Linked DNA regions of Endozoicomonas gorgoniicola. Each later gene encodes a partner of the first gene's protein in a complex. Links are inferred from orthologs where the notes say so. Each region holds a gene or a part of one and is shown on either strand. Other genes may lie near its edges. The genes, in order: asrB and NX722_RS12450.

Region 1 (10,639 bases):
CTGGCCGTTATATTTTCGGTTCCAGTATTGATGGTGCATAACCACGGGGCGAACCTTGAAGCAGGAATCACTTTTCCTAACGGCACAACCATTAACGATCAGGATTCACTGTGGCAAGAGTCATTGAGTGACAGTCTTTTTCTGTTCTTTAATGGAGTGAACCACTGGTTTACAGGAAATTTGGCAATTTCAACCGTACAATCGTACAGTGGTTTAAGGTAATGGCACTGACTTAAGCACGAAAGGCCGGAAGACAAAGGCTCAGAGCCTGGCAGGGGTAATCAAAAAGCACTCTGCTCCGGTCATTCCCTGAAAAAGTAAGCCTATGAATAAAGAACTGTAAGTATTACTGGTGCGGGAGTATGTGCTTTGGGCTTTGGGCTTTGGGCTTTGGGCTTTGGGCTTTGGGCTTTGGAGCTACATGCTGAACATTAACGCAGCCCCTACAGTTTAATTTTCAGATAACTTCATATACCGTTGTCGTTCAATTTGTTTGACCAATATAAACGATAATGGATTACTTTCCTCTTTTTATGGATATCAGGCAGCGCCCTTGCCTGATCGTTGGTGGTGGCGATGTTGCCTTGCGAAAAGCCAGGATTCTCAAAGAAGCCGGAGCATTTATTCGCATCGTCGCCCACCAGGTGAGCGACGAGTTAAAGGAACTGCTGAATAGCCCGGAACACCAGATTTATGAACGTGGCTTTTGTCAAAATGACCTGGACGATGCGTTTGTGGTTATTGCGGCAACCGATCAACAGGCCACCAATCAACTAGTCGCCGAATCGGCAAAGCAGAAAAACCTTATCGTCAATGTGGTGGACTCTCCGGCAGAAAGTAACGCCATTATGCCCGCTATTGTGGATCGCTCCCCAGTGATAGCCGCTTTTTCCACCGGCGGGAAGGCTCCAGTGCTGGCGAGAATGTTGCGTGAAAAACTTGAGAGCCTGTTACCCTCGCGTTATGGATCACTGGCAGCACTGGCCGGACGCTATCGAAGCCGTGTAATTGGGCGTTTTGACTCAATAAACGATAGACGTCGTTTCTGGGAAACGATTTTTTCCGGCCCGGCAGCAGAAGCTGCTCTTAACGGCGACGAGGAAGGTGCTGAAAGAGAGATTGAGACTCAGTTAGCAAACCAGAAAAAACAAAAGACGGGTGAAGTCTACCTGGTAGGCGCAGGACCTGGCGATCCTGACCTGCTGACATTCAGGGCTTTGCGCCTGATGCAGCAGGCAGACGTAGTGCTTTATGATCGTCTTGTTTCCGAACCCATCCGGGCACTGTGCCGCCGGGATGCCGAGTACATCTACGTGGGCAAAAAGTGCGCTAAGCACATTAAGCCCCAGCCTGAAATCAATGACTTACTGGTTGAACAGGCCAAAATGGGCAAGCGGGTGCTTCGGCTCAAAGGCGGTGATCCGTTTATCTTTGGCCGGGGCGGAGAAGAGCTGGAATCTTTAGCCCGGGAAAATATCCCTTTTCAGGTAGTGCCGGGCATCACAGCAGCATCAGGCTGTGCCTCTTACGCCGGAATTCCCCTTACCCACAGGGATCACGCCCAGTCCGTTCGCTTTGTCACCGGCCATGAGCAAAATAACGGCTGCTCCCTTGACTGGCAGAGTTTGAGCAAACCAAACCAGACCCTGGTCTTTTATATGGGTTTATTAAAGCTGGGGCACATCTGCGATAAATTGATAACCCATGGGTGTTCTGCCAGGACACCTGCCGCCTTGATAGAAAAAGGGACAACCAGTCAGCAGCGGGTCATCACGGCTGATCTGTCAACACTTCCCTCTCTGGTGAAAGAAAAAGAGATTCGATCACCTGCACTCATTATTATTGGTGGGGTAGTTAAACTGCAGGCATCTTTGAATTGGAAGAAATTCACCAATAGCTCCAGTGAAATCTAACACCATTTAATTGAATCATTAAATAGAAACAGTGAATACCGAAACATTAGAATTCAGTATTCACTGTTATCAATTTAATTAAAACGCTGTTTATCGATTGTTTTTTATTCAAATAAAGGTAGTTATTGATAATCATTGTTTTTTACATTATCTATACCTCAAAAAACTCAACAAGCATCCGCAAAAGTACTTATGGATTTACCAGTATATTCCTATCTATGATGCTCAGCAGCGAAGCTGGAACGGTTATTCGACAAGGCTGTCTTATTAACTCAGTATTTTTTCAGAAGTCAGGCTGAATGAATAAAGAAGGTATAAAAAAACCAGAAGATATTTAATTTTGGCTAACTGCCTTGTTAATTTTATGATCGTTTGCCTGATATTTTTTGTGAATTCAAAAACCAGATGCACTGCTGAATAAGCATATAAAATACCTTTTAATTGATTATTATCTACTGTCTACATTTCTAAATAATACATTGCTGTTTTGTATTGGTTATTTTTAAACCATTTATCTCAGTTGACAGGTTCCGGTAGCCAGTAATGATTCCAGAGGTTAACTATTTCTGCGCGCATCTGGATAAAAATTAACCGTTTTTTATTCAAGTACCCGAAAAATAAATTCGGGTATTCATGCCTTAAGTAGTCTGGAGTGCTTTTGCATTTCAGAGTCAAAGGAGTTGCTTATGAGTTTATCATTGACCAATAGCGCCCTGAATGAAGTGTTTGAGACATTGTCCAGGCACTATCGAATCATGGCGCCGGTTCGTATTGTGGGTGGTGGGCGGTTTTCCGATACCGACAACATCCAATATGGTGAAGTGTCCACTGCCGAAGAAATAGTCTGGGAGGAGAAATCCCATTTTTCTCCCAAAGAGGTGATTGCCCCGATCACCCAGACGCTGTTTCAGTTCCACGAAGGCCAGCTGATTACGTCTTCTGTTGACCGCCGTAAGATTCTGCTGTTTATGCGCCCATGCGATATCCACGGTCTCCGTCAGCTCGACAATATGTTTCTGAAAAATGGCGACAATGAAGACTTTTACTACAAACGCCTGCGGGAAAAAGTCAAAGTCGCCATGTTCGAGTGCAAAACCGGCTGGGACAGCTGCTTTTGCGTGTCCATGAACACTCACGAAACCAGCGACTACGACATCGCTTGCCGCTTCAGTGAGTCCGGGGCAGACATTCATTTCCAGTGTAATGAATTGCGCGAAGCCTTTGCAGAGCATGGCATTGACAGCGATTTTAAACCGGAGTTCATCAAGGAAAATCAGTTTACCCTGAAGTTACCCGAGAGCACCGGACTGTCGGCTCAGGAAATCAGGGATCGAACCATCGGACACCCGTTGTTTGATGAATACGACCGCCGTTGTGTTGAGTGCGGCCGCTGCACCACTTCCTGTGGCACCTGCTCCTGCTACAGCGTCAATGACGTACATTACACCGAAAACGCTCATTTTGGTGAGCGCCAGAGAATCTGGTCATCCTGCATTATCCCCGGTTTTTCTGATATGGCCGGCGGCCACTCCTACCGCCAGCGCAGCGGTGAACGACTGAGATACCGACTCCTGCATAAAATGGTTGACCACAAAGAACGGTTTGGCGATCACATGTGCGTGGGTTGTGGCCGCTGCGACGACCGTTGCCCGCAATACATCTCTTTTTCCAACATGGTCAGCAAGGTCACCACCGCGCTTGAGGAGACTCAACATGCAGAATAACGCCGGGCTGTATACGCCAAACGCAACGGAGCAGGAAGAGTACGCTAACCACTATCTGCCCAGGCCTTACCGTATTGAACGCATCATCAAGCACACCAAAGACGAGTGGGCTTTCATGGTGCCGGTTGATTTCGAAGGTGGGTTCGACAAATTTGTTGAAGTATCACTGCCTCTGGCCGGTGAATGCCCTATTTCGATTTCAGATTTTGGTGAAGGCTGGATTGAGCTGGTCATTCGTCGTGTGGGCAAAGTCACCAGCAAACTGTTCGAACTGAAGGCAGGCGATACGATCTACCTGCGTGGCCCGATGGGCAATGGTTATCCGGTTCATGAAGAGTTTGTCGGCAACAACCTCACCGTGATCGCCGGTGGTACGGGTGTCGCTCCGGCTCGCTCCGTGATCAACTATTTCATGAGAAATCGTGATCAGGTTCAGGACATGGATGTGATTGTCGGCTTCAGAAGCCGGGAGCATGTTCTGTTTGCGGACGATATTGAGGTGTGGAAAGAGCGCTTCAACACCATTGTCACCCTGGACGAAGGCGACCCTGAAAAGGGCGAGAACATCGGTCTGGTGACTCAATACCTGGACGGATTGAATTACGAAAACCCTGAACAACACCACTATGTGGTGGTGGGGCCGCCCATGATGATCAAGTTTACAGTGAAAGGCTTGCTGGAAAACGGCGCAAGGGAAGATCGTATCTGGGTATCCCACGAACGCAGAATGGCCTGTGCTGTCGGTAAATGCGGTCACTGCCGTGTAGGTAATACGTACATCTGTCTTGACGGTCCTGTTTTCCGTTACGACCACTCCAAGCATCTGGTGGACTGAGGTTTTAGAGCATGCCTTTAGATATAGATATCATTAAAACCCGTGCAAACATGGACTACAGGCTCTCCAAGGTACGCGGAGAGTGTATGCTGAGCCTCAGGACTGTGGGTGGCACCATACCGGCTCACTTGCTGGATGTAGCCAGGGATGTGGCGCAGAAGTATGGCAACGGCACCGTTCGTCTGACCACTCGCCAGAAGCTGGCGATGCCGGGTATCCGTTATGAAGATATTCCGGCAGTCAATAAAATGATCGCCCCGTTCATTCAGGAAATGACCATCGATACCTGTGGTGTCGAGCAGGACCCTGAAGAAGGTTATAAAAGCATTGGTGGCCGCAATATCGTTACCTGTCAGGGTAACCGTATCTGCGTAAAAGCCAACTGCGACACTACGGGTATCGCCAGACGTCTGGAAAAACTGATCTACCCGTCCAAATACCATCTGAAAGTCGTTATCGCCGGTTGTCCCCAGGACTGCGCCAAAGCCAACCTGGGTGATATTGGCATCTTTGGTATTGCGCAGATGGAGTATGACCGTGATCGCTGCATTGGCTGCAATAAGTGTGCAGAGCTGTGCGACCAGCACGCGGCTCAGTGCCTGCATCCGAGCCAGGGCAAAATCCTTAAAGAAGAGACCAAGTGCATAGGTTGTGGCGAGTGCGCCCTGGTCTGCCCAACCCTGGCCTGGCACCGCAACCCGAAAAAACTGTATATGGTCAAGCTCGGTGGCCGCACTTCAAAAGTGACCCCACGAATTGGCAAGATGTTCCTGAACTGGGTAACGGAAGACGTGATCGCCCAGGTCATTGAAAACATCTGGAAGTTCTCCGCTCACATGCTCGACGGCTCTCCCAAGTACCTGCACATGGGACACCTGATTGACGTCGCTGGCTACCATAAATTCAAGGAGTGGGTGCTGAAAGACGTTGAACTGAATCCGGAAGCCAAAGTAGCCGACCGCATGTACTGGCTGGAAAATGAGTACGTGGCGAATATGCACGTTAAAGACCCTGACAAGCATGGAATTCACTAATGAACATTCAGTTTAACATTGAGCAAGTGTTGATCATGGCTGAGCGTATTGAGAGGAATACGGTCAACTATTACCAGAACGCAGCGGCGGCGGTCGAAGCCCCGGAACAAAAAGCGTTCCTGAACAGAATGGTGCAGATTGAGTCTCAGCATGAAAGCGATTTTGCCCACATGCGCAACCAGCTGACCCAACAGGAAAAGGAAAGCACGGCATTCGACCCTGAAAACCACTACATCCAGTACTGTCAGAACCATGCCGACATGCAGAAACTGAATGAGCAGCCGGTGGATTTCACCGATATCGGCTCCATTATCCGTGGTGCAATCGAACATGAAAAAGAGGCGATCCTCTTCTATCTGGGTATGAAGGCTTACATTCCGGAACGACTGGGCAAGGAGAAAATAGACGACATTATCAATGAAGAGATGTCGCATATTAATATTCTTCAGGAACACTACAAGGTGCTGGCTGTCTGAATCAGCGGATTCGATCCAACACAGATACCAAAAAAAATGGGGTGCAACACAAGCGGTTGCACCCCATAACCATCTGTTTCAAAAATCAAAAAAACAGTTAACTGCCAATAAAAAACTGCCGGTAGTAACGCAGCTCTTCGATAGACTCTCGTATATCTTCCAACGCAAGATGTGTTCCCTTCTTGCTGAAACCATCCATAATGCCAGGCTTCCAGCGACGCGCCAGCTCTTTCAGGGTGCTGACATCGATATTACGGTAATGGAAAAAATCATGTAACTCGGGCATATAACGGTGCAGGAAGCGACGGTCCTGACCAATACTGTTGCCGCACATTGGAGAGATACCCGGCTCAATATGATCTTTCAGAAAATCCAGGGTCATTCGTTCAGCTTCAGCCAGAGAAATGGTACTCTGCCGCACACGTTCAGTGAGCCCCGTCTGGGCATGGGTTTTGATGCACCACTCGTTCATGTTGTTGAGTACATCGTCACTCTCATGAATTGCAATAACAGGGCCTTCAGCAATCTGATTGAGCTGCCCGTCGGTTACAATGGTGGCGATCTCAAGGATTCGATCGGTATCAGGCTCCAGACCTGTCATTTCCAGATCAATCCAGATCAGATTATCCGCTTTTGCCATCAAACACCCGGTAGTTAAGTAGAGTTACAAATGCCTGTATGATAAGGCTTCTACGCTAAAAAAAGTACAGCAATTGTGTACTTCGGCTGGCATATTAAGTCTACACCTTCATACTATGTTCTTTAAACAAGTGTTCTTTAAGCAAGTGTTCCTTGAGCAAGTGTTCTTTAAACAAGTACCCTTGAAACAAACTGCGTCCTTGAATCGAACATGTCGGTAAAATTCGCGAGTTAAATGAATCTATTTTTCTCTACTCGACTGAGACTTGACCAGACCATCCTTTCATTATGAACTTTAAGAGATAACATGAGTAAGCGCAAACTAACGCGCAGACAGAGCTGGCGCATTCAGAAAATTCAGGAAGAGCGCATAGCCCGGGCTCGCAAGCGGGAAAGTCAGATTGAAGAAGAGCTGCAGAGCGAAGATCTGGGACCGGAGCAGGAAGGGCTGGTGACAGCTCATTACGGTGCCACACTGGATATCGAGTCTCCTGGCAATCCCGGAAAGCCCCGCCGCTGTCACCTTCGCCGCAACCTTCCCTCTCTTGTCACGGGCGACAAGGTCATCTGGCGACCTTCAACCAAAGACGAAACCGGGGTGGTTGTCGCTCTGGACGAACGCTCCAGCCTGCTGACCCGTCCGGATAACCACGGTCGTATCAAGCCGGTTGCAGCCAATATTGATTACATTGTGCTGGTTATTGCGCCTGTGCCAATTCCTCACCTGAACCTGATTGATCGCTACCTGATCGCAGCAGAAACCGTTGGGATCGAGCCCGTTATCCTCCTGAACAAGATTGATCTGCTGGATGATGAAGGGATGGAAATGATGATCGATATGTTATCGGTCTACCAGCAGATCGGCTATCGCATCCTTACGGCTTCCACCCGCTCCGATCATGGTCTGGATGAACTGAAGGATATGCTGGATGAGCATACCAGCGTATTCGTGGGGCAAAGCGGTGTGGGCAAGTCCTCGCTGGTCAATGCCCTGCTGCCCGGCATTGACACTCTGGTTGGAGAGCTGTCAGAAGCCACCGGCAAAGGCATGCACACCACCACCGCTGCCAAGCTGTTCCATTTTCCGGCAGGAGGAACGCTGATCGACTCCCCTGGTATTCGTGAGTTCGGTTTGTGGCATATCACTCCGGAAGAAGTCATCCAGGGGTTTCGAGAGTTCCGGCCGTTTCTCGGTTACTGTAAATTCAGGGACTGCAAACACGAACAGGAACCCGGCTGCGCCATTCACAAAGCCCTGGAAGACGGTGAGATCACCGAAGAACGGTTGTTCAGCTATCGACAGATTCTTGCCTCGCAGCAGATGAGTCCATAGAGTTTCACCTGTCCATTGATGTGGTTCGGTTTTCAGCCACTTCATCAGGGCATAAACAACCGGGCTGCGGCTCCGGGGATGATTCAGGAACAGCTTCAGAGGTTGAGGCCGTTTCCCCGGCATTGCGCACGGGCGGGTCATATCTTACCCTTGACGGAAGGGTAAGATATGCATTGCGCACGGCCTCAGGCAATATTTCCATGAATCTGTTTAACAGCGTTATCAACTCTTTCCTGCATTTCTCCTTGTCCCTTTCGTCTTCGCTATTGAGCAAACTGCTGAGATATATTCTGGTGCCTTCATGAACGTTCAAGTGCTCAATTAAAGAACCGACGATCCGCTCCTCCAGGTGGGCAATCAGAGACTCCCAGTCCGGGGCCACCAAAAGGTGTCCTTCTTTCCCGTCAGGATCAGTACTGCGGTGAACAGTTGCAGTCTGCATAAATCCGACGACTGCCTGTCTATCGGACGAAACAGAGCTTTGAAGCAAACCTGCAGGATTTCCTCTTGTGGTGATAACGACAAACGCTTCGGAAAACTCAGCTTCGGTCCACCCTTCAGAATATTCGTCCAAACTGGCCTCATCATTATTTAAGGACACAGCATGGATGCTGATATATGAATCCGAAGGTAAGGAGTATTTAAAAGCCTCTAAATCTGGCGGCAAAGGAACGCCCCTGACATTTATTTCTTCGTGAGCATACTCCAGCAAATAAGCACCATAATTAATTTCTACTTCTGACCGGTCGTAGAACCTTAAATTCCGACTCAGGGCAGTCGCTCCCTCTGGCTGATCTTTACTCTCCGCCTTATCGCCGTCATTGATTGCATAAACCTGATTTTCAGCGACAAACATAAAAATCAGAACAACTACCCTTTTTAAAACGCAAGTTAAATACTGCATGTTCAGTGGTTTCCGCCTGCTGCAAAACTAAAAACGACTTGTGAACGACCATTATAGAAAAGGCCCACTTTCAACCATTGCGACAAATACCTACAACACATTCATCCGCAACAGCCTGATAGAAATCCAATGAGTCAAACATCACTGCCGCTGATTCTTGAACCTGCTGAGCTTGAACATCATCTTCATGACGGCAACCTGTTGATCGCTGGCCTCTGGAAGACCTGTTTTCACGGCTGGGCTACACCGGCAATGAACATATCGTGGTCTATGACGATGAAGGCGGGGGCGGGGCCGGGCGATTTATCTGGACACTGGATGTTATCGGACATAAAAACTACTCCTACCTTAACGGCGGCATTCATGCCTGGCTGAAAGAAGACCATAGAGTTTCACCTGTCCATTGATGTGGCTCGGTTTTCAGCCACGCCATCAGGGCATAAACAACCGGACTGTGGTTCCGGAGATGATTCAGGGACAGCTTCAGAGGTTGGGGCTGCTTCCTCAGTATCGCGCACGGAATCAGGCAGATCTTCCATGAGCCTGTTTAATAGTGTTATCAACTCTTTCCTGCATTCCTCCTTGTCGCTTTCGTCTTCGCTGTAGAGCATACTGCTGAGATATGCTCTGGTGTCTGTACCAACGTTCAAATGCTCAATTAAGGAACCAACCATCCACTCCTTCAGGTGGGCAATCAGAGACTCCCAGTCCGGTGCCACCAAAAGATCTCCTTCTTTCCCGTCAGGATCAATACTGTCGTCAACAGGTGCAGTCTGCATGAATCCGACCACTGCCTGCCTACCGGACGAGGCAGGGCTTTGAGGTGAATCGGCTGGCCCCTCATTCGTGGTGATAACGACAAAAAGTTCGCAAAACTCACTGTCGCTCACTCCATCAGAATCTTCGTCATCATTTGTATTATCGTTTTGATTAAAAACCTCATCATCATTTAAGGACACAACATGGATACTGATAACTGACTCCGAAGGTAAAGAGTATTCAAAAGTCGCTAAATTTGGCGGCAAAGGAACGCCCTCGACCTTTATTTCATTGTGATCATACTTCAGCAAAGAGACGCCAGGATTTTTTTCTATTTTTGACCGGTCGTAGAAGCTTAACTTCGGACTCATTGCTGTCGCGCCTTCTGTCTGGTCTTTGCCCTGTAACTCATTGCCATCATTAATCGCGTAAGCCTGATTTTCAGCGACAAGCATAAACAACAGAACAGTTATCCTTTTTAAAATGTAAGTTAAATATTGCATATTCAGTGGTTTCCGCCCAGCTACAAAACTAAAGCGACCAGTATAGATGAGGTATACTTTCAACCGCTGCGACAGATACCTATAATGCGTTCATCCACGACAAACTAACAGAAGTCCAATGAGTCAAACATCGCTTCCACTGGTTCTCGAACCTGCTGAGCTTGAACATCATCTTCATGACAGCAACCTGTTGATCGTCGACCTGTGCAATCCTCAGCTATACGCCCAGGTGCATGTTCCCGGTGCCGTTAACATCGCTCCCCAACACCTTGTGGCAGGCACACCACCGGCGACTGGCAAGCTGCCACCGTTGCAGCAGCTGGAAAACCTGTTTTCACTGCTTGGTTACACCGGTAATGAGCATATCGTGGTCTATGACGACGAAGGTGGTGGCTGGGCGGGCCGCTTTATCTGGACCCTGGATGTTATCGGGCATAAAAACTACTCCTACCTGAACGGCGGCATTCATGCCTGGCTGAAAGAAGAGCATACAGCGGAAAGCGAACTCAGAAAGGTAAA
Region 2 (10,472 bases), 2.0 Mb from region 1 along the record:
GACGAGCATATATATCAATATCTCAATACCTCCAGGTTCAACCCTGGTTGCTCCTATTTCGATCAGCACCCATTTCGGATTTATGACATTATCATCCCGACATCCGATGCGCTGGTATGCACATGTCTGAAAGAATTAATTTATACACTTTATGTAACAGGTCATGTCTATCCGAGAATTCATTGCCTGTTTTGTCGTTATGTGTTGGGGGCGGAGATTAAGCCATACGTACCAGGCTACGACAACCCTCCCTTTAGCCAGTCACAGAACACTGCGAGTTAAGGACTGACCATTCCAGATCTAACTCAACACCAGAGTGCCATCTGTAAGCAGGTAGGTTTTATCCATCTGCTCTGCAAAGGCCATATCATGGGTCACCACAATAAAACTCGTGGTCAGCTCTCTGGATAAATCAGCCATCAGCTCATGAACCCTGGCAGCGGTATTCGGATCCAGATTGCCGGTCGGTTCATCCATAAACACCAGGTCAGGTCGGGTCACCAGCGCCCGGGCAATCGCCACACGCTGTCGTTCACCACCCGATAATTCAGCTGGCTTATGCTTCACCCTGTGTGACATTCCCACCAGTTCCAGCATCTGCTCTGACTGCTGTCGCACCGTTTTCAAAGACATCCCCCTGCGTAATAACAACGGCATGGAAACGTTCTCCAGTGCAGTAAATTCCGGCAACAGATGATGAAACTGATAGACAAAACCCAGATGCTGGTTACGCAGGCGGTTCTGCTCACGGTCTTTCATATGTGCCAGATTATGCTCACAGACCAGCACCTCGCCGGAACTGGGCTTATCCAGCCCTGCCAGCAGCTGCAGTAGAGTCGTTTTGCCGGAACCGGAAGCCCCTACGATGGCGATACGCTCAGAAGGTGCAACAAAAAGATTAACATCCTTCAGAACCTTCAGCTCCTGTGGCCCTTCATCAAAACTCTTTGCCAGAGCCGTACATTTTAAAACGTCGCTTCTCTGTTCACTCACAGCCTGTTCAGTCATAACGTAGCGCCTCCGCCGGTTGAGTTTTGGAAGCACGCCAGGCCGGGTACAGAGTCGCCAGGAAACTCATCAACAAACCCGTCACACTGATCACAGTGACATCCTGCCATTTAAGTTCAGAAGGGAGATAGGAAATGAAATAGACATCCGGGCTCAGGAAGCGAATACTCAGCACCTGCTCAATGGTTGACACAATACCAGCCACATTCAAAGCCGCAATCACACCCAGTACCACACCCAGTACCGTACCAATGATACCGATCAGGGAACCCTGCACCATGAAGATACCCATAATGGTTCTCGGGCTGGCACCCAGTGTCCGCAGGATAGCAATATCAGACTGCTTATCCGTCACCACCATGACCAGGGTAGAAACAATATTAAACGCAGCCACGGCAACAATCAGGGTCAGAAGCAAACCGACCATGGTTTTTTCCATCTGGATGGCTTGGAACAAACGCCCCTGGGTACGGGTCCAGTCCTGCACAAAATAACGCCCGGGCAGTGTCATCGCCAGATCCCAGGCAATAGCCGGAGCCCGGAACAAGTCGTGCATTTTCAGGCGAATACCTTCTACGCCTTCTGGCACCTGCAAAAAACGAGCGGCATCCTGAATATTGATATAGGAAAGACTGCCGTCCAGATCAGCCCCGACAGAGAACAACCCGACCACGGTAAAACGTCGCATCCTGGGGAACACGCCTGCCAGATTCACATTGGCTTCCGGCAGCACCATCGTCACTTTATCGCCCAGTGTCACACCGAGATACTGGGCAGACAGCTCACCCAGAACAATCCCGAACTCCCCCGGTTTCAGATCATCCAGTGACCCCTGAACCATGTGGTCATTGATGATAGACACCTGCTTCTCATACTCAGGCTCAATGCCATAGACCATGGCACCACGAACAATAGACCCGTTCGCCAGCATGCCCTGACCATCAATAAACGGTGCGGCGGCTTCCACTCCGTCGAATTCAACAGCCCGCTCCAGCACCTCCTGCCACTCTGACATGCCCCCGCTGACTGCGGTAATAGAAGCGTGGGGAACCATACCCAGAATTCGGGTGCGCAGTTCCCGGTCAAAGCCGTTCATCACCGACATAACGATAATCAGCACACACACACCGAGCGTCAGCCCGATCATCGACATCAATGAAATAAAGGAAATAAAATGATTTCGCCGCTTGGCTCGCGTATACCGCAAACCAATGAAAAAGGGTAAGGGTCTGAACATTCAATCCGGGTCCAGTGACGACCAGTCTTTTCGCAAACAAAGGCCAGCCAAATTAATTGTAAGGAAGTTCGCCATTATAACCTGAAAATGACAATTGCCGTGACTCCCCGCCCATGAAAAGCCTCTGTAAACTTTTTATCATCGTTCCCGTTTTAGCGGGAACGATGACGTTTGTATAAAAACAAACTTTAACCTTTATGGCGAATCATCCAGCTACGGTGAATGTTGCTGCGACGCTGGAAGTCTTTATCAACGGTCTGACCGGAAATTTCTTTTACCTCGAACTCTGCCGCTACCTTCTCATCCAGCTTGAAACGACGGAAGTTGTTGGAAAAATACAGGGTACCGCCTTCATTCAAACGACGCATTGCCAGTTTGATCAGATGACCATGATCACGCTGCACATCAAACACACCTTCGAACTTCTTGGAGTTTGAGAAGGTGGGTGGGTCGATAAAAATCAGGTCATAGTCGTTTTTATCCTGTTCAATCCACTTCAGGCAGTCTTCCCGCTCAAAGCGGTGGCGTACTTCGCTCAGTCCATTCAAAGCCAGGTTTTTTCGCCCCCAGTCCAGATAGGTGTTCGAGAGATCTACACTGGTGGTCGTACTGGCTCCACCAACAGCCGCATGGACCGTTGCCGTTGCCGTATAACAGAACAGGTTAAGGAATTTTTTACCTTTCGCTTCCTTCTGAATACGCAAGCGCATCTGCCGGTGATCCAGGAACAACCCGGTGTCCAGATAGTCGCGCAGGTTGACCAGCAGACGACAACCGCCTTCTTCAACCTCCATCATCTGACCCACCTCATCCACGCAGTTGTACTGGCTGGTTCCGGACTGACGTTTACGTTGTTTGAAGACCACCTGTTCACGGGGAATTTCCAGAATCTCAGGGATCACGCCCAGCGCTTCCAGCAGACGTTCTTTCGCCTTTTCTTCATTGATAGAAGCCGGTGCGGCGTATTCCTGCACATGCACCCAGTCACCATAGACATCAACAGCCACCGCATATTCCGGCATATCCGCATCATAAAGACGGTAACACTGGATTTTACTTTTACGCGCCCACTTGCCAATGGTCCGAAGATTTTTCTTCAAACGGTTGCCAAACATCGTGGCACCTTCTGAACGGTAAGTAACAGAAGGAATATTGGCTTTTGTTGGTTCAGCACTGGCAGAAACCGGCTGCTCCTGTTTTTCACGAATATCGTACAGGAACAATTTACACGGCAGCGCTCCATTAAAGAGGGAGTAAGTCTTTTTCGGCCCCATACCCAGGCTACGAACAAGCGCTGGCGTACCGGTAAAGATGGCGGCTTCCCAGCCCGGACAGTTCTGTTTCAGCTTCTCACCCAGATGCTGGTACAGGTACACCAGACTGGCCTCGTCGCCCATACGCTCACCATAAGGCGGGTTGCAGATCACCAGACCGTCCGGCAGATCTGCATCCAGCTGCAAATCTTTCAGTTCCTGCTGGCGAACACTGACCAGTCTGGACAGCCCCATGCGTTCGAGGTTTCCTTTTGCCCGGTGAGCAACCGACGACAACCCTTCGAAACCAATGATACTGGACTGAACACTTGCCAGCCCGACTTTACGGCGCTCACGGGCTTCTTCCAGAATATTCATCCAGATTTTCGGCACATGCCCCATCCAGCGGTCAAAGCCAAAACGCGCACGCATCAGGCCGGGTGCAATGTCCGCCATCATCATGGCACCTTCGATCAGCAACGTACCGGAGCCACACATAGGGTCAACCAGCGTGGCACCTGTTTTCATTTTCTCCTGCCAGCCAGCCCGAATCAGCAAAGCAGCGGCCAGATTTTCTTTCAGCGGTGCAGTACCCGCTTCCAGCCGGTAACCACGCTGATGCAGACTCTGCCCGGACAGGTCAATAGAAACAAAGGCTTTTTCACCACGGGCATGCACATTGATACGCAGATCCGGATTGCTGGCATTGACCGAAGGGCGCCAGCCATGCTCATCGCGCAGCTGGTCAACAATAGCGTCTTTCACCACCTGGGCGCCAAAGCGGGTGTGATTGATATCTGGCGTTGAACCCGTGAAATCAATGCGAAAGCTGCTGCTACTGTCCAGATGGTCGTCCCATTCAAAAGACTTTACCCCATCGTAGAGCTGTTCTTTGGTGGCGCTGTTAATCTCACCCAGTCGCAACAGAATCCGGCTCGCCAGCCGGGACCACATGCACCCACGGTAAGCGACTTCCAGACCACCACTGAAACTGACCCCGGCTACCGTTTCCTGCACGGTCTGCGCACCGAGCTGTTTCAGCTCCTGAGCCAGCAGGTATTCCAGCCCTTTCGGGCAACTGGCAAAAAATTCAATTGAACTCATTTCTGAACTCTATTTTTCTGGAGAGGCATGGGAAAGCGCTTTACTTAGCACAGCCAGGGCACCCTCATGGACGGTTTGCTCAGGAAGACTGCGCGATTGCAGGCTTTCCTGAAGAATTAACGATTTATAGCGTCACGATTTATAGCGTCACGATGTATAGCGTCACGATGTATAGCGTTACGATGTATAGCGTTACGATGTATAGCGTTACGATGACAGCGCATAAATTCTAAATAGTTATTAAAAATTTTATTTTTATCAGATTTTATTTCTCGACAGCTCAATTAATATTCGATAGAAATTGACCCGTAGACTTTCCCTGCAAGACATGCCCCCGGAGCCTTCAACAGCTTCCAGGGTTGCTTCGACTCGGGGAGCTGCCGGAATGCTGTGCACCGGGAAGCATCAAGGGATGCCATGGAGGCAATCAACAAACGTACCAGCAAGAGGCAGTACCACATGATGAAAAGACAAAAAAGGGATAAAACAGACAGAGCCTATACCAAGGGATATCAAACAGGCGTGTCTGGCCGCTCCAAGGATATCTGCCCACACGAGGAACCACAACTTCGTCAGGCCTGGTTGACTGGCTGGCGGGAAGGTCGTGTCGACAACTGGGATGGCATGATCGGCGTATCGGGTGTTCATCGGATATCCGACACCAGCCATCTTTGACTTATAACGCTTCTGTAAAAGCCTTTCAGGACAAGAAAGCCCCGGCTTACCGGGGCTTTCTTGTATTTTGCCTTCGCAGCGATCTACAGCAGCTATCTACAGCCGCTACCTGCAAGAACTGTCAATAAAGCGATCAGCGGTCGCAGGAGTATACCGCTTCCGCTGCTTCACGAATCAGGGTCGGGCCTTTGTAGATAAATCCTGAGTACAGCTGTACCAGGCTGGCACCTGCCTTGATCTTGTCTGCTGCGGTTCTGGCATCCATTACACCACCCACACCGATGATCGGCAGTCTGCCGGACAGCTCAGATGAAAGCAGCTGAATCACCTCGGTGGAACGATCGCTCAATGGCGCGCCACTCAAACCGCCCTGTTCCCGGGCATTAGGCAGCCCCAGTACGGCATCACGGGACAAAGTGGTATTGGTGGCAATAACGCCATCCAGCTCATACGCCACCAGCTCCTGAGCAATTCCGGCAATCTCTTCTTCGGTCATATCCGGGGCAATTTTGATGGCAATGGGAACTTTACGACCATAACGTTCAGTCAAGGCAGCCTGTTCCTGCTTCAGCATATCCAGCAGGCTTTTCAAGGCGTCACCGTACTGCAGTTCACGCAGTCCCGGAGTATTCGGGGAAGACAGGTTTACAGCTACATAACCCGCATGGGCGTAAACCTTGCGCAGACAGATCTGATAGTCACTGTTGGCATTTTCAACCGGAGTATCGAAATTTTTACCAATATTGATACCGATCACACCTTTGTAGTTGCATTTCCGTACGTTCTCAACCAGATGGTCCACACCCTTATTGTTGAAGCCCATACGGTTGATCAGGGCATTGCGCTCAGGGATACGAAACGCACGAGGCTTCGGGTTACCCGGCTGAGGGCGAGGGGTAACAGTACCCAGCTCAACGTGGCCAAACCCCAGGGCGCCCATGCCGTCGATGCAGTCTGCGTCCTTATCCATGCCCGCAGCCAGGCCGACCGGGTTGTCAAAGGTCAGCCCCATCACCTGACGTGGACGGGAAGGTACTTTCGGTGCTATCAATCCGGTAACACCCAGACGTTGACCAGCCGCAATCATCTCAAGAGCCATATCGTGAGCATTTTCAGCTGAAAGACAGAACAGTAATTTGCGGCCAAGTTGGTACATGCAGAAATCCGAAGAAGAAGTGTCAAGATAAACCGGCGGAATTATACGTAATTCTGATACAAACACCAGATTTGGAATTTTTTTTATGCAATTTAGTCATAAACTGTATAGCTCCATTTTCCCTCTACTGTCATTGTCAGGGTTACTGACATTGGTGACAGCCAGCCTGACCAGTTAGCGAACTTCCTTAATAAAGCCGGGTCTCAAGTTACACGGAAATCATAAAAGGCAATGCAAGGAGGCCCGCGATGATGAACCTGACATCGACACAGAACCGAACCCCCAGCGGCCGGTCTTATGACGATACGGGTAATGTTCCAGCTGACCAGTCAGCGGCAAAAGGTCAGGTCACTACGCTCAAACACTCTGCCCCCAGCTCTGTAAAACTCACCCACTCAGCCAGCCAGAAAACCCTGAACACCCGTGTTATTTCACAATCCCGGCAGGGACTGGAAGAACAGCTGGATGAGCTGATGGCTATCTATGACAAGAACGGTCTGGAACGTCAGGAAACTGCGATTCTGCATCCTTACGGTATTCTGGGCCAGATGAGCGAAGACTATCCTGAATTTGCCTCAGCCCTGATCAACCAGCGCCTGAAAGAACTCAAAGCCGATGCCGCTACCTGGTGGAACAGTGCCGGTCGTGAGCATGCGAACCAGCAGATCGCCTTGATGAACCAGCTGTTGGCATCCGGTCAGTACGAAGAACTGTTTGCCCTGCTGGTAAAACTGGAAAAAGACAACAAAAAAATCTCTTTCTGCCAGATAATGAACGCGAAGTTTCTGGATCCGGACAATCATAAAGCCACACCCTTGTTCAAGCCTTTCAAAAACGAAGGCTGGTTCTCAAACCTTTGTACTGCCATCTTGTCCGATCTGCAGAAAACAGAAGCCATTGCTGATGTCGCTGCCGCCTTTCATCGCCTGCAGCAGAGCTTTGACGAGCTGCAACATCGTAATGCCGGGAACATACGTTCCCCCAAAGACCTGACGAAGTATATGTTGCTCTCAGAGCCAGACCCTGTCAGAGAATACATGAAAAGCCAGTGTGGATACCGTTTGCAGGAGCTGCGCCTGAAGCTGAAAGACACCAGTCAGTCCCTGACCGACTCAGAACGTGCGGAAGTGAAAGTACTCTCCAGTCAGTTGCAGCAGCTTGGCCGGGCCACCCACCGTAAAGAGCTTCAGGCTTTTCTGGCAGACCCTGCCAATGCTGAGCTGAATAAAGCTCTGGAGAATGCTCTGGTTGACGTCTACCTGCAACAGTTGCAGCACAGGATTGTTCATGCCGACTACGCCACCATGAACAAAGCCCAGCTGCATAAAATGGTTAAAAGCAGCCAGCTGTTTAAAGAGCTGATGGCGACTTACAAAGCTGCACAGGTTCTCAGTGAAGAAGAGCAGGAAGCCCTGGCGGCTATGGATAAAGCGGTTAAGAACTTTGAACGTGCCGAAGAGCTGCACCGAATACTGGACAGCGAACAGCACAAGCCTGTCAACAAACGTCTGTTTGCCCTCAATATTCCCTCCATCCAGCGCCTGATGGAAAAGCTGGCCAACAATGCCAATGACACGGAAACCCAGTTGTACACCACCATGGAAAGCCTGTTCAAAGCAGAAGCAGACTTTCACGCCAATCGCAGCGATGCCAACCTGATAACGCTGCAAAAAGTGCGCTTTGATGCCCGTCGCTTACAGCAGGAGCAGGCTGAATTCGAAATTCGCGCCAGACTGAAGGGCCAGGATGGACTGGTGGTTCTCACCAGCGGTGACTACGACAAAGATGTCGAGAGACTCAAAACCATTCACTCGATCCGTCAGAAATTCACACCGGTACGTCCGGCAGGGAGCCATACCGAAGGAGTCTACCGGCTAGCCAGACGGGTTTTCTGGGACAAAGAACGTCCCTTTCCCCAGATTCTGGCCGACCTGGAGCAGGCAAAGACTCTGCAGAAGCTGGGCTACTCTGCGGAAGAAGAATTCCTGCAGTTACTGAAAGACATCGACGGCCTGGACGGGGCCACGATAAAACAGGCAGCCAGCAACATTGCAGCGCCGGGCAGCCAGCTGTGGCAGGACTGGCAGGCCGGTAAAGCCAGCTTCCTGCAGGTCCTGCGCCTGCCCGGCCAGAGTTACAGAGCGCTGGAACAGGAAGCCCGGAACATTATTACTTCGGCTCTGCAAGTAGCAGAGCGCAATCCTGAGCAATTCCGCCGACTGTTTGGCGATATCTCCCTGATCATGGATCAGCTGCAATCGCTTCTGGGACCTGACAGTGCAGGTCTGTTAACCCAGTTGCAGAACGCGGCAAGAGCCCATTCAATGGCATCTTGCTTTGCCGGCGATGAAGCGGTTCTGGAAGAGGTTGACCCTGACTCAGATCTGGCTAAACACATCAAGCGTTTCCAGCTGTTGTGTGATATGGCTGCCTACACCATGCACACCACCACCGCTCTGAATTTTGTTAAAAATGTTATGACCGGCACTGCGGCTGGCATTTGCGGAACAACTGCAGGCTTTATAGGTGGGCTGCTCACCTTTGGCGCTGCTGCACCCGCCTGCGCTGCCATCGGTACCGCCATTGGTACCGCTCTGACCGTGGGTAAAGCAGCGCTCCGGGCAGGAGGGACTTACGCCATTCGTGAGGGTCTCAACAGTCTGGATGGTGAACAGGTTCGCCTGCTGGACAAAATTGTTAATCACGGCCCTCTTTTCCTGACAGCGACCAGCCCTTACGACACCATTGCGACAGGGCTCCGCCACTTTGGCAAGGGTGACAGCCTGCCAACAGCAATGGCACGTACCGTCCTGGGGCCGGTTCTGACACCCTTCAAAAACATGTATAAGGCGATCAAAGGCATCTACCACGGCGAAGACGGTGCCTGGAAGAAACTGGGTATTGAACTGGCTGTTGCCACCTCTGCCATTGCCCTGACCGCTGCCCTCGGTGCGACGCTCTATGCAACTGGTTTTGCAGTGATTCTGGGTAGTCCGGTATTGGGTGCCACGCTCTCCGCACTGATATTCAGCCACGGTTTCTTCCAGCTGGTAAACAGAGTCCGGACTTTAGGCAGTTCGGTCTACAGCAGCATTCAGCACTATCAGCAGGCCATGTTTAACTCTGGCAACCCCATGGTGAAACAGATTCGGACAGAATGTGAGAAGGAAGCCCGAACCCTGGTTGCCCGGATGATGGATCGCGACCTGTACTACCAGCGCATTCAGGAAGAAAAAATGAAAGAGCTTTACAATACCCACTGGAAGCGGTGGAGTGAAGCGCACAGCGCAGAAGCCCTGACCCATGTTCAGGCGGTTGCCAGACAGTTGCAGGAGACTGAACAGTCTCGCAGGCAACTGGCAGCACAGATTGCTGATTCGGTTAAAGTCCTGAACGTTCTGGAAGAAGGAATTAAAAACGCCGCTGAGATTACCAGGTCTGATGAAAAACTTCGGGCTCTTAAAGCGGAGCTGGCAAAGGTCGGTATCGAACCGGGCCGTACCAACCGTGCGGCGCTGGCACTGACTCTGCAAACACTGAAAGAAGAGCAACTGAGTATCATTGAGAGACAGTGTGGAACCATCACCCCGGGTGAATCGGAAGAAGCCATTCTGGATACACTCAATGAACATTACCGCACCATTATCCTGGGTAGCAAAATCCCGGATCTGCTTGAACTGAGCGCCAGAAACGAGCGGAAAGCCGAAAAGAAAGCCCGGAAGCGGGTAGTGAAAGCGGCAGAAGCAACCGCTGTCAGACACTACGAAGAAAGAGCCCGACTGATGCTGGTCGCTGGTTTGACCAAAGCTGCAGAAACCCAGCTGGAAGCAGATACCGGGTTAACGGAAGAGGCCATGAAAAAGCCAGCAGTGATTAACGCAGCGATAGCAGAACTGACAAACCAGAAGCAGTTACTGAAAGACACGGTAGAAGCTCAGGCTAACCGCTATGAAGGCTTGTTTTCCAAAGCCAGCGAACTGTCCGGGACAGCGGCAAGGGGATTGCTGAATCGTACCAACTGGGCCTTTGCACCACAAAT

The links.
Region 2: the proteins of asrB (region 1) and NX722_RS12450 are in contact, whole or in part, in a crystal structure (PDB 5UE9), measured with the Lactococcus lactis proteins. The link is inferred for Endozoicomonas gorgoniicola from one-to-one orthologs. Residues at the interface, in WP_023189152.1 of Lactococcus lactis: Leu4, Gln5, Ala47, Ser48, Met49, Leu50, Leu51, Arg52, Arg53, Met95, Leu98, Arg223, Met224, Ala225, Cys226, Ile228, Gly229, Ala230, Cys231, Tyr232, Ala233, Val235, Glu236, His237, Asn243, His244, Ala245, Lys247, Glu250; in WP_025017116.1 of Lactococcus lactis: Gly25, Phe27, Phe29, Glu32, Tyr33, Lys35, Tyr36, Lys48, Phe56, Thr60, Pro61, Arg62, Val63, Ala64, Glu65, Thr66, Ala67, Ser68, Gly69, Met70, Ile74, Gln77, Pro223, Glu251, Phe274, Ala275, Pro277, Phe278.

Annotation. Positions count from the first base shown.
Region 1 is NZ_JAPFCC010000001.1:4,659,034-4,669,672, reverse strand. The notes cover bases 2,555-5,549. They hold asrB (anaerobic sulfite reductase subunit AsrB), read left to right. Parts: upstream 2,555-3,626; coding sequence 3,627-4,472; downstream 4,473-5,549. Other genes in these bases: NX722_RS20920 (ferritin-like domain-containing protein), read left to right, coding at 5,506-5,549; asrC (sulfite reductase subunit C), read left to right, coding at 4,484-5,506; asrA (anaerobic sulfite reductase subunit AsrA), read left to right, coding at 2,600-3,637. Also shown: NX722_RS20945 (hypothetical protein), read left to right, coding at 1-222; siroheme synthase CysG, read left to right, coding at 513-1,913; more of NX722_RS20920, read left to right, coding at 5,550-5,982; orn (oligoribonuclease), read right to left, coding at 6,080-6,622; small ribosomal subunit biogenesis GTPase RsgA, read left to right, coding at 6,929-7,954; NX722_RS20905 (hypothetical protein), read right to left, coding at 7,959-8,858; NX722_RS20895 (hypothetical protein), read right to left, coding at 9,251-10,183; NX722_RS20890 (sulfurtransferase), read left to right, coding at 10,239-10,639.
Region 2 is NZ_JAPFCC010000001.1:2,702,665-2,713,136, forward strand. What follows is about bases 4,423-7,250. They hold NX722_RS12450 (quinone-dependent dihydroorotate dehydrogenase), read right to left. Parts: upstream 6,434-7,250; coding sequence 5,411-6,433; downstream 4,423-5,410. Other genes in these bases: rlmKL (bifunctional 23S rRNA (guanine(2069)-N(7))-methyltransferase RlmK/23S rRNA (guanine(2445)-N(2))-methyltransferase RlmL), read right to left, coding at 4,423-4,602; rmf (ribosome modulation factor), read left to right, coding at 5,065-5,277; NX722_RS12455 (coiled-coil domain-containing protein), read left to right, coding at 6,682-7,250. Also shown: NX722_RS12425 (putative adhesin), read left to right, coding at 1-282; NX722_RS12430 (ABC transporter ATP-binding protein), read right to left, coding at 301-1,008; NX722_RS12435 (lipoprotein-releasing ABC transporter permease subunit), read right to left, coding at 1,001-2,245; more of rlmKL, read right to left, coding at 2,434-4,422; more of NX722_RS12455, read left to right, coding at 7,251-10,472.